Regions from separate parts of the Arthrobacter ginsengisoli genome, predicted to be linked through region 1. Evidence: riboswitches for the same ligand, from Rfam matches in the RefSeq annotation. Region 1 holds a riboswitch; each other region holds the start of a gene.
What was found. A riboswitch is a leader RNA that binds a small molecule or an ion and turns the genes downstream of it on or off. The one in region 1 is predicted to bind cyclic di-AMP.
Positions count from the first base shown of each region.

Region 2: it holds a riboswitch for cyclic di-AMP, as region 1 does, so the genes downstream of both, J2X01_RS01310 (C40 family peptidase) here and J2X01_RS14845 (aggregation-promoting factor C-terminal-like domain-containing protein) in region 1, are expected to answer to the same signal.
Region 3: it holds a riboswitch for cyclic di-AMP, as region 1 does, so the genes downstream of both, J2X01_RS18560 (M23 family metallopeptidase) here and J2X01_RS14845 (aggregation-promoting factor C-terminal-like domain-containing protein) in region 1, are expected to answer to the same signal.

Region 1 is NZ_JAVDVQ010000013.1:48,667-51,931, reverse strand. It holds gene J2X01_RS14855 (response regulator transcription factor) at 1-168, shown strand, start outside; gene J2X01_RS14850 (sensor histidine kinase) at 172-1,803, shown strand; cyclic di-AMP (ydaO/yuaA leader) riboswitch at 1,908-2,067, shown strand; gene J2X01_RS14845 (aggregation-promoting factor C-terminal-like domain-containing protein) at 2,066-2,824, shown strand; gene J2X01_RS14840 (VOC family protein) at 2,873-3,250, opposite strand.
Region 2 is NZ_JAVDVQ010000001.1:279,006-282,270, reverse strand. It holds gene J2X01_RS01325 (DNA alkylation repair protein) at 1-32, shown strand, start outside; gene J2X01_RS01320 (alpha/beta fold hydrolase) at 60-806, shown strand; gene J2X01_RS01315 (hypothetical protein) at 855-1,124, opposite strand; cyclic di-AMP (ydaO/yuaA leader) riboswitch at 1,569-1,738, shown strand; gene J2X01_RS01310 (C40 family peptidase) at 1,743-2,477, shown strand; gene J2X01_RS01305 (dihydrofolate reductase family protein) at 2,532-3,119, opposite strand.
Region 3 is NZ_JAVDVQ010000023.1:39,948-43,212, forward strand. It holds gene J2X01_RS18555 (NlpC/P60 family protein) at 1-31, opposite strand, end outside; cyclic di-AMP (ydaO/yuaA leader) riboswitch at 341-510, opposite strand; gene J2X01_RS18560 (M23 family metallopeptidase) at 647-1,465, opposite strand; cyclic di-AMP (ydaO/yuaA leader) riboswitch at 1,471-1,686, opposite strand; gene J2X01_RS18565 (iron-dependent transcriptional repressor DtxR) at 1,832-2,527, opposite strand; gene serC (phosphoserine transaminase) at 2,793-3,265, shown strand, end outside.

The DNA of each region.
Region 1 (3,265 bases):
GTCAGCAAGGCCCAGATCCTGGACCGGGTGTGGGACTACGACTTTGGCGGCCAGGCCAACATCGTGGAGCTCTACATCTCCTACCTTCGCAAGAAGGTCGATGCCAACCACCCGCCCATGATCCACACGGTGCGCGGCGCCGGCTATGTCCTGAAGCCGGCGGACTGATCCGTGCATGAACGCTCCGGCGGAATCCGCCCCTCCGGGCTCAGCTGGCGCAACCCGTCCACCTGGCACCTGCGCACCCGGCTCGTCCTCGTGGCCATGGCCCTGCTCGTGGCGATCTGCGGTGCCGTCGGCGTCGTCAGCTATGCCTCGATGAACGTCTTCCTGACCAGACAGCTCGACACGCAGCTGGAGCAGGCAGCGGTCCGGGCCCGCGACTTTGGCCGCTCCGGCGGCCGCGGCGATCCCCTGGAGGCACGGGGCCAGGGAATTGGCACCCTGAATGCCCGGATCGTGGAGGATTCCGTCCGCAGTGCCGGCTTCCTCGCTGAGGATGCCACCCGAAAGTCCCTCACGGACGAAGACGACGCCGTACTCCTCAAACTCACCCCCCGGACGGCGCCGGTGGACCGGACGCTGTCCGCCGGGGCCTACCGGCTGGTAGCGGCCGAGTCCCCGGACGGCGCCGTGATAGTGACCGGGTTGCCGCTTGCGGAGAAGCAGAACACACTGGCCTCCCTGGTCTGGACCATGGTGCTTGTGTCCGCCGGCGGCCTCGTCGTGATCGGCCTCGCCGGAACGGCGCTGATCCGCCGTACCATGAAGCCGCTCGACCAGCTTTCCGAGGTGGCGACCCAGGTCTCCCGCCTGCCGCTCGACGCCGGCGAAGTGGGACTTGCCATGCGCGTTCCGGCGTCCGCAGCACACCTGGGAACCGAGGTGGGCAGCGTCGGGCATGCCCTGAACCTGATGCTGGACAATGTGTCCAACGCGCTGGAGGCCAGGCACAAGAGCGAGATGAAAGTCCGCCAGTTCGTCGCGGATGCCTCGCATGAGCTGCGCACGCCGCTGACCGCCATCCGCGGCTACACCGAGCTGATGCGGATGACCGAGCACTTCACCCCCGACGGCGAGAAATCCCTCGCCCGGGTGCAGAGCCAGTCCGAGCGGATGACAACCCTGGTGGAGGACCTGCTTCTGCTCGCCCGGCTGGATGAGGGCCAGCCGCTGAAGCTCAGCGAGGTGGATCTCACCCAGCTGGCCGTCGAGACCGTAAGTGATGAGAAGGTCATGGCACCGGACCGGGTCTGGCACCTGGAGCTCCCGGAGGAGCCCGTGGTGGTCCGCGGCGACGCGACCCAGCTCCACCAGGTGCTGGCCAACCTGCTCTCCAATGCGCGAAAGCACACCGGACCGGGCACGACGGTCGTGACCGGTGTGAAGCTCATGCCGGACGGAACCGCCGTGGTGACGGTGACGGACAACGGCCCCGGAATCGCCCCCGAGTTCGTGGACCGCGTCTTTGCGCGTTTCACCCGCGCGGACGCCTCCCGGAAGAATCCGGTGGCCGTCACGACGCAGGCACTCGGGCGGCGGCCCCTCCCCAGCCTTCCGCTTCATCCGCCGCGTTCGCCGTCGGCTGCTCCCGAGGGCGCTGCCCCTGTTACCAGCGCCTCCGCCGAAGGAACCAGCGGGCTGGGGTTGTCCATCGTGCAGTCGATTACTGCGGCCCATGGCGGGACCGTCAGCGTAACGTCGGTCCCCGGACGGACGGAGTTCACCGTGCGCCTGCCGGCAGCGCCGACCGCGCCAGAGGACGAGCCGGAGAGGTTGCAAGACGCCACGCCGCCATCGTGATCTCCGTTACCGAAATGTGACTTAGGCGCCCGGGTCCTGTACGGTCTTCAGGGTGCGGCCATCACTGGGCCCGCATATCCGGATGCACGCCAAGCTCTGCCGCCTCCCGGATTCCGCTGCACCAGGCAGAGGCGGGGGACCCAGAGTTCCCGGGCAATTTGCATCTTGCGCCCTTGGGGTGAAGCCGACACGTGAACTTCCGTGCGGCCGGGTGACCTCATCCGAACCCGACAGCTAACTCCGCAGGCGTTGAGAGGCGATCATGACTGATTTCAAGGCACAATCACGCCCTGACGGCGCTGCAGAAACGACCCGCTCCAAGCCGTCGCGCCACCGCGCAGACCCAGCCAAGCCCGCTTCGATGCGGGCCCGGTTTGCCGGCAAAATCGGATCCACCGGCCGCCGGGCTGCGGTTGTTGCCGCCGCCTGCGCGGTGATCGTGGGGGCCGGGGCCGCGGGACACGCGTCCGAAACAGCCGCCCGCAACACCCAGGCCGCCGCGACGGCGGATCCGTTGACGCACCTGGACTTTGAACGCGTCCGGGTCGCGAACCAGGCCGTGATCCCCACCGGTGGCGCCGCGGCCCCGTCCGCCGAGGTGAAGCCCGCCGAAGCACCCGCCCCGGCGGCTCCGCCGGCACCGGTCGCTGCCCCGGCCCCGGCCGCCGTGCCGGCTCCGGAGCCCGCACCGGCGCCCGCCCCCGTTGCCGTCAATGACCCTGCCGGCGCGCAGGCCTACGCCGCCGGCCAGCTGGGCTCCTACGGCTGGGCCGCCGGCCAGATGCAGTGCCTGATGAAGCTCTGGACCAAGGAATCGGACTGGGAGACGACTGCCACCAACCCGAGCAGCGGCGCCTACGGCGTGGTCCAGTCCCTGCCGGCAGAGAAGATGGCCAGCGCGGGCGCGGACTACCGGACCAACTACCGCACGCAGATTAACTGGGGCCTGAAGTACGTGAAGGACCGCTACGGCTCACCCTGCGGCGCCCTGAACTTCCACTACGCCAACAACTGGTACTAACAACTTCTGGTCTTTTTGCAGCCGGTCCGGCCTTCCCGAAGGGAAGATCTAGCCGCCACCGCGGTTGGGGATGTACTGCACTGCCCATTTGTTGCCGTCGGGATCGGCGAAATAGACGAAATGACCCCAGTCCTGGACATCGATGTCGCTGACGTCCACGCCGTTGTCCTTGAGCTGCTGGTGGGCCGCCCCGATATCGCTGACCACAAGCTGCATGCTGGGGGCGGTGCCGGGGGGCGCATCGCTGAGGCCCTCACCAATGGCGATCGAGCAGCCGGAGCCCGGCGGGGTCAGCTGAACGAAGCGGATGCCGTCCATCGGCCGCTCGTCGAAGTCGGCGTTGAAGCCCACCTTGTTGACGTAGAAATCCTTGGCGCGGTCCACATCGGACACCGGGACAAAGACAAGTTCAAGTTTCCAGTCCATGGGGCTCAGGCTAAC
Region 2 (3,265 bases), on a different contig from region 1:
TGGCACGGCACCGGCCGGACCTGGAATTCTGACCGCACCGGCTCTGGAAGACTGGCGATATGACGGCAAAGTCCGAAGGGAAACGTCCTACCCTCGTGTTCATTCACGGCGGCGGAGTTGGACCGTGGATGTGGGCGGAGCAAAATGCCAGCTTCGCTCGTGATTTCACTGTCCTTACCCCTTGTCTTCCGGGGCATCATCCGCAGGGCGATGGCACCTTTTCCACGCACGCCGGAGCCGCAGATGCAGTCGCACACGAGGTCGGCCTTTTGGAACGAGCCCGCCCGGTCACTGTCATTGGCTTTTCCCTTGGCGGTCAGATCGCGATCCAGCTGGCAGCGTCCTACCCTGAGCATGTCGAGCGCCTCGTGGTGGTCAGCTCCCTTCTGAGCCCGTGGCGCGGAGCAGCGGCTCTCAGCCTGCTCGCCGCGGCTTCCGCACCGCTGTGCCGGAACCGCCGCTTCGCCAGCGCCCAGGCGGCTCAACTCGGCATTCCCCTAACCAGGTTCGAGGACTACTACGTCTTATCGCGGTCTATATCCGCCGGAACGCTCAAGCGCCTAATACATGCCAATTTCTCGTTCGTCGTTCCTCCTGAGGCTTTGGGCTCTTCACGGCCGGCGATCCTGATGGCCGGTGACAAGGAGGACACCCGGCTCTTGCGCGGATTGGAAGACCACCAGGCGAAATTCCGGAACTGCACACTACAGGTCCACCAGGGCGTGGGGCACGGAATGCCTTTCACTCATCCCGGGCTGTTCAATTCCTCCCTTCACCAATGGCTGGACTCCACCGGGGCGGCCTAACAACGACGTCAGAGGCAAACCTCCCTGGCGTCGCTGGAAAGGTTGCGGTCAGCTGCCCGGGCGGCGCTCCACGACGGCGTAGGCCTTTTCGTCGAAGAACTCCCAATCGGTGATCACCATAAAGCCGAGGGCGTCCACCCGGTCATTCAGGACGTGGACGTCGAATCCGCCGTCGCGGGGCTCGGCGTCCCACGTGGACACATGGATTTCCCCGTTTTCCAGGACCAACAGTTCGGTATTGACGTTGAAGTCCTCCGGCCGCTGATTGCTCAGCTGGCAGATGGCGACACAGTGCCTGGCGGCTTCAGGGCTGTTCATTTTCGGGCCTCCGCTTGCGGGAACGGTGATGGCATCATCCTATGCCTGGGGTGGCGTCCGCCGCGGGTTGCGTGATTCCGGAAGCGGTCACCGGAACCGGGTCCTACGAACACATCGACGACCCGCTGGAACCTCGGGCACCGCCGGCCTTCTGGGATTAAGATCACACTTTCACCGGGCGTTTCCGGCATCGGAATGATGGGCGGCGAGCGCCGCTGCTCTGGGGCGGCAATGTGAGTCTGACCTGCGGGAATCGGAGCTTGACCCTCCCCGGGAGGGGACCTGGAGCCTCACTCCTGGGTGTCAGCCTCGGGACCCCCGCCAACCGCTCCGGCAGTTACCTCAATGTGACTTGTCGTGATCATTCCGTTACCGTTGAAGCGTGCCTGTTGTTTCCGAGACAGGCTCTCCCCAGCCGATTGCCTAACTCTGCCGCGGCGTGGGGATAACTCGCAGCAACGTCCGGCAGAGACGGGGAAACCACTTTTGACCCGCTGTTCTCCAGGGGTCTTGGGGTGAAGCCGCACGGCCCGCCATCGTCGGGCCCGAGTGTGCGGCCGGGTGCCTCCCATCCGAATCCGACAGCTCACCTCGCAGGCATTGGGAGAGGCTCCTTTAATGACTTTTAGCAATACCCGTGCGCCCAAACACGCCGCCGTTCGCAGCAACCGCCGCACCGCCGGCACCATCGGCCGCCAGGCCGCAGTACTCGTAGCCGCTTCCGGAATGGTGCTTAGCGGCGCCATGGCCGCCAACGCCGCCGATGCTCCAACCCAGCGCGACGCCGCCCCGGCGTCGTCCGTCGACATCCAGGGCCAGGTCTCCGCGCCGGTCATGGCGGACTCCGCCGTCCAGATCACCTTCGAGCGCCCGGCCGTTGAGACTGCCCCGGCTCCCGTGGTGGAGGCGCCCAAGCCCGTAGCCGCTCCGAAGGCCCCGGCAGCACCGGCCGCGGCCCCCGCAGCACCGGCGGCCGCCAAGGCGACCGTCAAGGTCCAGGCCGCTCCCGCCGCTGCGCCTGCCCCGGCGGCCGGTGGAGTCAACGCCACCCTGCTGTCCGTGGCCTATGGCCAGATCGGCATCACGCAGGACTGCACCGCCATGGTGGAGAAGGCCCTGAACGCCGCCGGCATCCCGGTCGGTAACATCGGCCCGCAGGCCTTCCTGAAATACGGCAAGGTAGTCGCAGCACCCCTGCCCGGCGACATCATCGTCCAGTCCGGCCACGTTGCCATCTACGCCGGTAACGGCCAGGCCATCAGTGGCGGCATGAACGGCGTGAACGCCACTATGGCGCACCCGCTGTCCTGGCTGACCGCCACGGGCCCCGTGACGTTCGTCCGCGCCGGCTAGCAGTACCGCCAGCGCACAGAAGGCCGGTCGATCGGTTGCCTTGGGGGCAGTGGATCACCGGCCTTCTGCCTGCCCGGTGTCCGGCTCCGCCGCGTACCGCAGCAGCACCACACCGTTGCCGAAGGTGCGGGTCTCCAGCAGCCGGAGCGGCGTCATGTCTTCCATCTGCTGGAACAGCGGCTTGCCGCGCCCGACCAGCACCGGGTGCACATAGATCCGGTACTCGTCGATCAGGCCGAGCCGCCGGAAGGCCGCCGCGAGATCGGCACCGCCAAGTGCGAGGTCGCCGCCGGGCTGTTCCTTGAGCCTGGCGACGTCCTCGGCGACGACGTCGCGCACCACCTCGGTGTTCCAATCCGCCGTCACCAGGGTCCTGGAGTAGACAATCTTCGGCATGTCCCGCCAGATTCCCGCGAACTCGGCCTCCGGGGCGGAGCTTGAGGGGTCCTGGTCCGCAGTCGGCCAGTATCCGGCCATCAGTTCATAGGTGACCCGGCCGTCGAGGAAGGCTCCCATGGTCCGGAGCAGCTCGTTGAAGTGGCTGTGCAGTTCTTCATCGACCCGGTGCCAGCTCAGGTCCCGGTCCGGACCCTCCATGAATCCGTCCAATGACACCTGCATCATCAGAATGACCTTGCGCATTGAGGACTCCTTCGCCGGGCTGCCAGGTTCCAGCGTACGTGATCCAGCTCCTACGGGCGCGCCCTCTTGCGCTAGGCTGAGCCCGGGGCAGAATAAGGAAACTGAAGCCGTACCGCGTTCCCAATTTGAGAAGGACAACCATGCCT
Region 3 (3,265 bases), on a different contig from region 1:
CGCGGTGCCGTGCGTTTGCACGAGTAGTCATTAAGTTCTCTCTTTCGTGATCCTGGGTCCGCGCTTTTTGGGCGCGGGCTGAGGACGCTCCGGCATCTTGGGGGTACGCCGGATCGCCCCGAAATGGGTTACTTAGCGAAGGGTGTACTGCGAAGACGCGCCAAAAGCGGGAACTGCGTGCAGGTGCTTGGCCTGCGGGCCGGACTCAGCAGAGATTGAGTCGGCGGCACGGAATCCGTTCCGGGCACCGGCAAGGGCGACACGGAGATTGGATTCCAGCGGGCTCGTAAGAGCCGCGCAAGCGCGGTGACGCGCAGCATTGTGGCGTGAAGACACGAAAGTAGCCTCTCCCAATGCCTGCGAGGTGAGCTGTCGGATTCGGATGGGAGTCAACCGGCCGCGCTGCTTCCTGGGAAGCGTTGCGACTTAACCCCAAGGCCTTCTTACGAAGACCAAAATTGGTTCCCCCGCCCCTGCCAGACGATGTAATGCGAACGGACCTTGAGCGGTGGCAGAGCTAGGCAATCCACTCAAGAGCGCCAACTTCGGAAAAGTTGGCGTAGCTCAAACCTACAACAGTTGGGACTCGATGTCACATTCAGATCACGGCGTGTCAAAGGAATGCGAGAGCGTCCGATCAGCTTTGTTAAAGCCAGCCGGTCGGGTCAACGACTTCGCCGTTGACCATGACTTCAAAGTGAAGATGGCAGCCTGTGGAGGCGCCGGTGGTGCCGCTCATCGCCACGACATCGCCGCGGGAGACCTGCTGGCCCACCTTGACGGTGGCTGACGACAGGTGGTTGTAGGTGGTCTCCAGGCCGTTGCCGTGGTCGACCACCACCCGGTTTCCGCCACCGTAGGGATGCCAGCCGGTGAAGGTCACGGTGCCGCTCGCGGCCGCATGGACGGCGGTGCCGCACTGGGCGGCGTAGTCCTGGCCGCGGTGGAACTCCCCGGAGCCGCCCGTGATGGGGCTGACGCGGTATCCGAACGGCGACGCGGTTTTCAACTGGTCAAGGGGTGCCCCGAGGCTGCCCGCGGAGGCCGCTCGGGTAATCGAGCCGACGGACTGGGCGCTGAGCAACTCCTTGAGCTTTCCGTCCGGGTCGCCCTGCGTCGTGACGGAGGTGCGGCTGAAGTCGATCTTGGCCTCTGCGGCGGTGACGTCCGGCTGGACCGCGGCGGAGATGGAGCCGGCAGCGGAGCCGTCCGTGGCCATGACGGGGCCCGTGGCGGGGACCGTGACAGTGAGGACCAGTCCCGTGGCGGCCAGGGCGATGCCGGCCTTTTGCCCTACGCCGCTGGCGGCGGCGAAGTCAGTTACCTGGCGGAACGGGCTGCGCCGGCCCCGGCGTTCGTCACGGTGCGCGTCGCGTGGGCGGTCAGCCAGGACGGCGACGGCCGGACGGGGCTCCGGAGCGGGACCGGTCGCACGACGGCGGCCCCTGGCGGTCTGGGTGGTCAAAAAACGGTTCCTCTCTGGAGAGCCTGCGGAGTTAGCTGTCGGATTCGGGTCAGAGAGATCAAAGACCCGGTCCGCCGTAGCAAGCATCCAGGCACAGAGGCATCCAAAAGAGTCCCTCGGTGGAATGTGCTTGCCGCTGACGGACTTCACCCCAAGGCTGTAGAACAGCCGGAAGTGGTTCCCCCGCCCCTGCCAGAAAGGTGGTTCTGCGACTGATCCGCTGGCAGAGCTCGGCTTCGGATCAGGTAACGCTTTGGTATCGGTACTAGTGACCAACTATAGGCGATTAAGCCGCCCAGAGATAAATCCGTTATCCAGCCTGTGCACAACTCATGGGTCGTCCCATGACCGGCCAGTTAATGGCGACTAATCGACGGTGACAAAGACGTGGGCTGCAACCTCAGGCGGCAGCTCCAGTGCGCCTTCGATGTCCGGCACGCGCACCGAGATGTACTCCCCCACCCGCTCCAGCGACACGGATGCGCCCGGGCGGATGCCGCCCTCGTCGAGCTGGACGAGCAGTTCCGGTTCCACCTGGATGGGCTCGGCGAGCCGGCTGACCCTGACCCGGGAATCCGGGCCGTAGCCGGCCATGGCCTCCAGCAGGTTCACGACGCCGCCCGCGTGGGGCTGGGAAGGCAGGCCGCCCAGTTCGGCGAGGCCGGGAATCGGGTTGCCATAGGGCGAGACGGTGGGGTGGTTGAGCAGTTCGAAGATCCGCCGCTCCACGCGTTCGCTCATAACGTGTTCCCAGCGGCAGGCTTCCTCATGGACGTACGCCCAGTCGAGCCCAATCACGTCGGCGAGCAGCCGCTCGGCCAGCCGGTGCTTGCGCATCACTTCGATGGCACGTTTCCGGCCGGTTTCGGTCAGTTCAAGGTGCCGGTCGCCGGAAACAACCACCAGTCCGTCGCGCTCCATGCGTCCAATGGTCTGGGAAACAGTCGGGCCGGAGTGGCGCAGCCGCTCGGCGATCCGGGCGCGGAGGGCAACGATGTTTTCTTCTTCAAGTTCAAGAATGGTCCGGAGATACATCTCGGTTGTATCGATCAGATCCGTCATTCAGCTCAGCTCCTCGAGCGCCGTCCTTGCATGATTCCCACCGTACCGCGTGCTGCTGGCGCCCTGGCGGGGTCCGCCGTACGTTCGCAGGCCAGCTTAGCCTATTTTGAATTACTCCGGATAATCTCAGTGACCGGACTGTGACGGTGGCTTTTGCCTCCCCCGCCGGGGAGTCAGGCAGAATGAAACGGTGGCTTCGCCGCAGCCACCCTGACGGGCCACCTCCCGAACCGCACCTAAGAACCTGCCGAAAATTGGAGCCACAGTGAGTGACACGAGCATCACGATTCCCGCAAACCTCCTGCCCAAGGACGGCCGGTTCGGCGCCGGGCCCTCCAAGGTCCGCCCGGAACAGCTGTCGGCCCTCGCCGCGGCATCCAAGCTCCTGGGCACCTCCCACCGCCAGGCGCCGGTCAAGAACCTCGTGGGATCGGTCCGGACCGGGCTTAGCGAGTTCTTCCGGGCCCCCGAGGGCTACGAGGTCATTCTCGGCGTCGGCGGGTCCACCGCTTTCTGGGACATCGCCAGTTTCGGCCTGGTCGAGAACAAGGCACAGCACTTGTCCTTCGGCGAGTTTGGCTCGAAGTTCGCCGCGGCCACCAACAAGGCGCCGTTCCTGGCGGACTCCTCCATCATCAAATCCGAGCCGGGCACCCGCCCGGCGGCCCGGGCCGAGGCCGGCGTCGACGTCTACGCCTGGCCCCAGAACGAGACGTCCACGGGCGTGGCCGCTCCGGT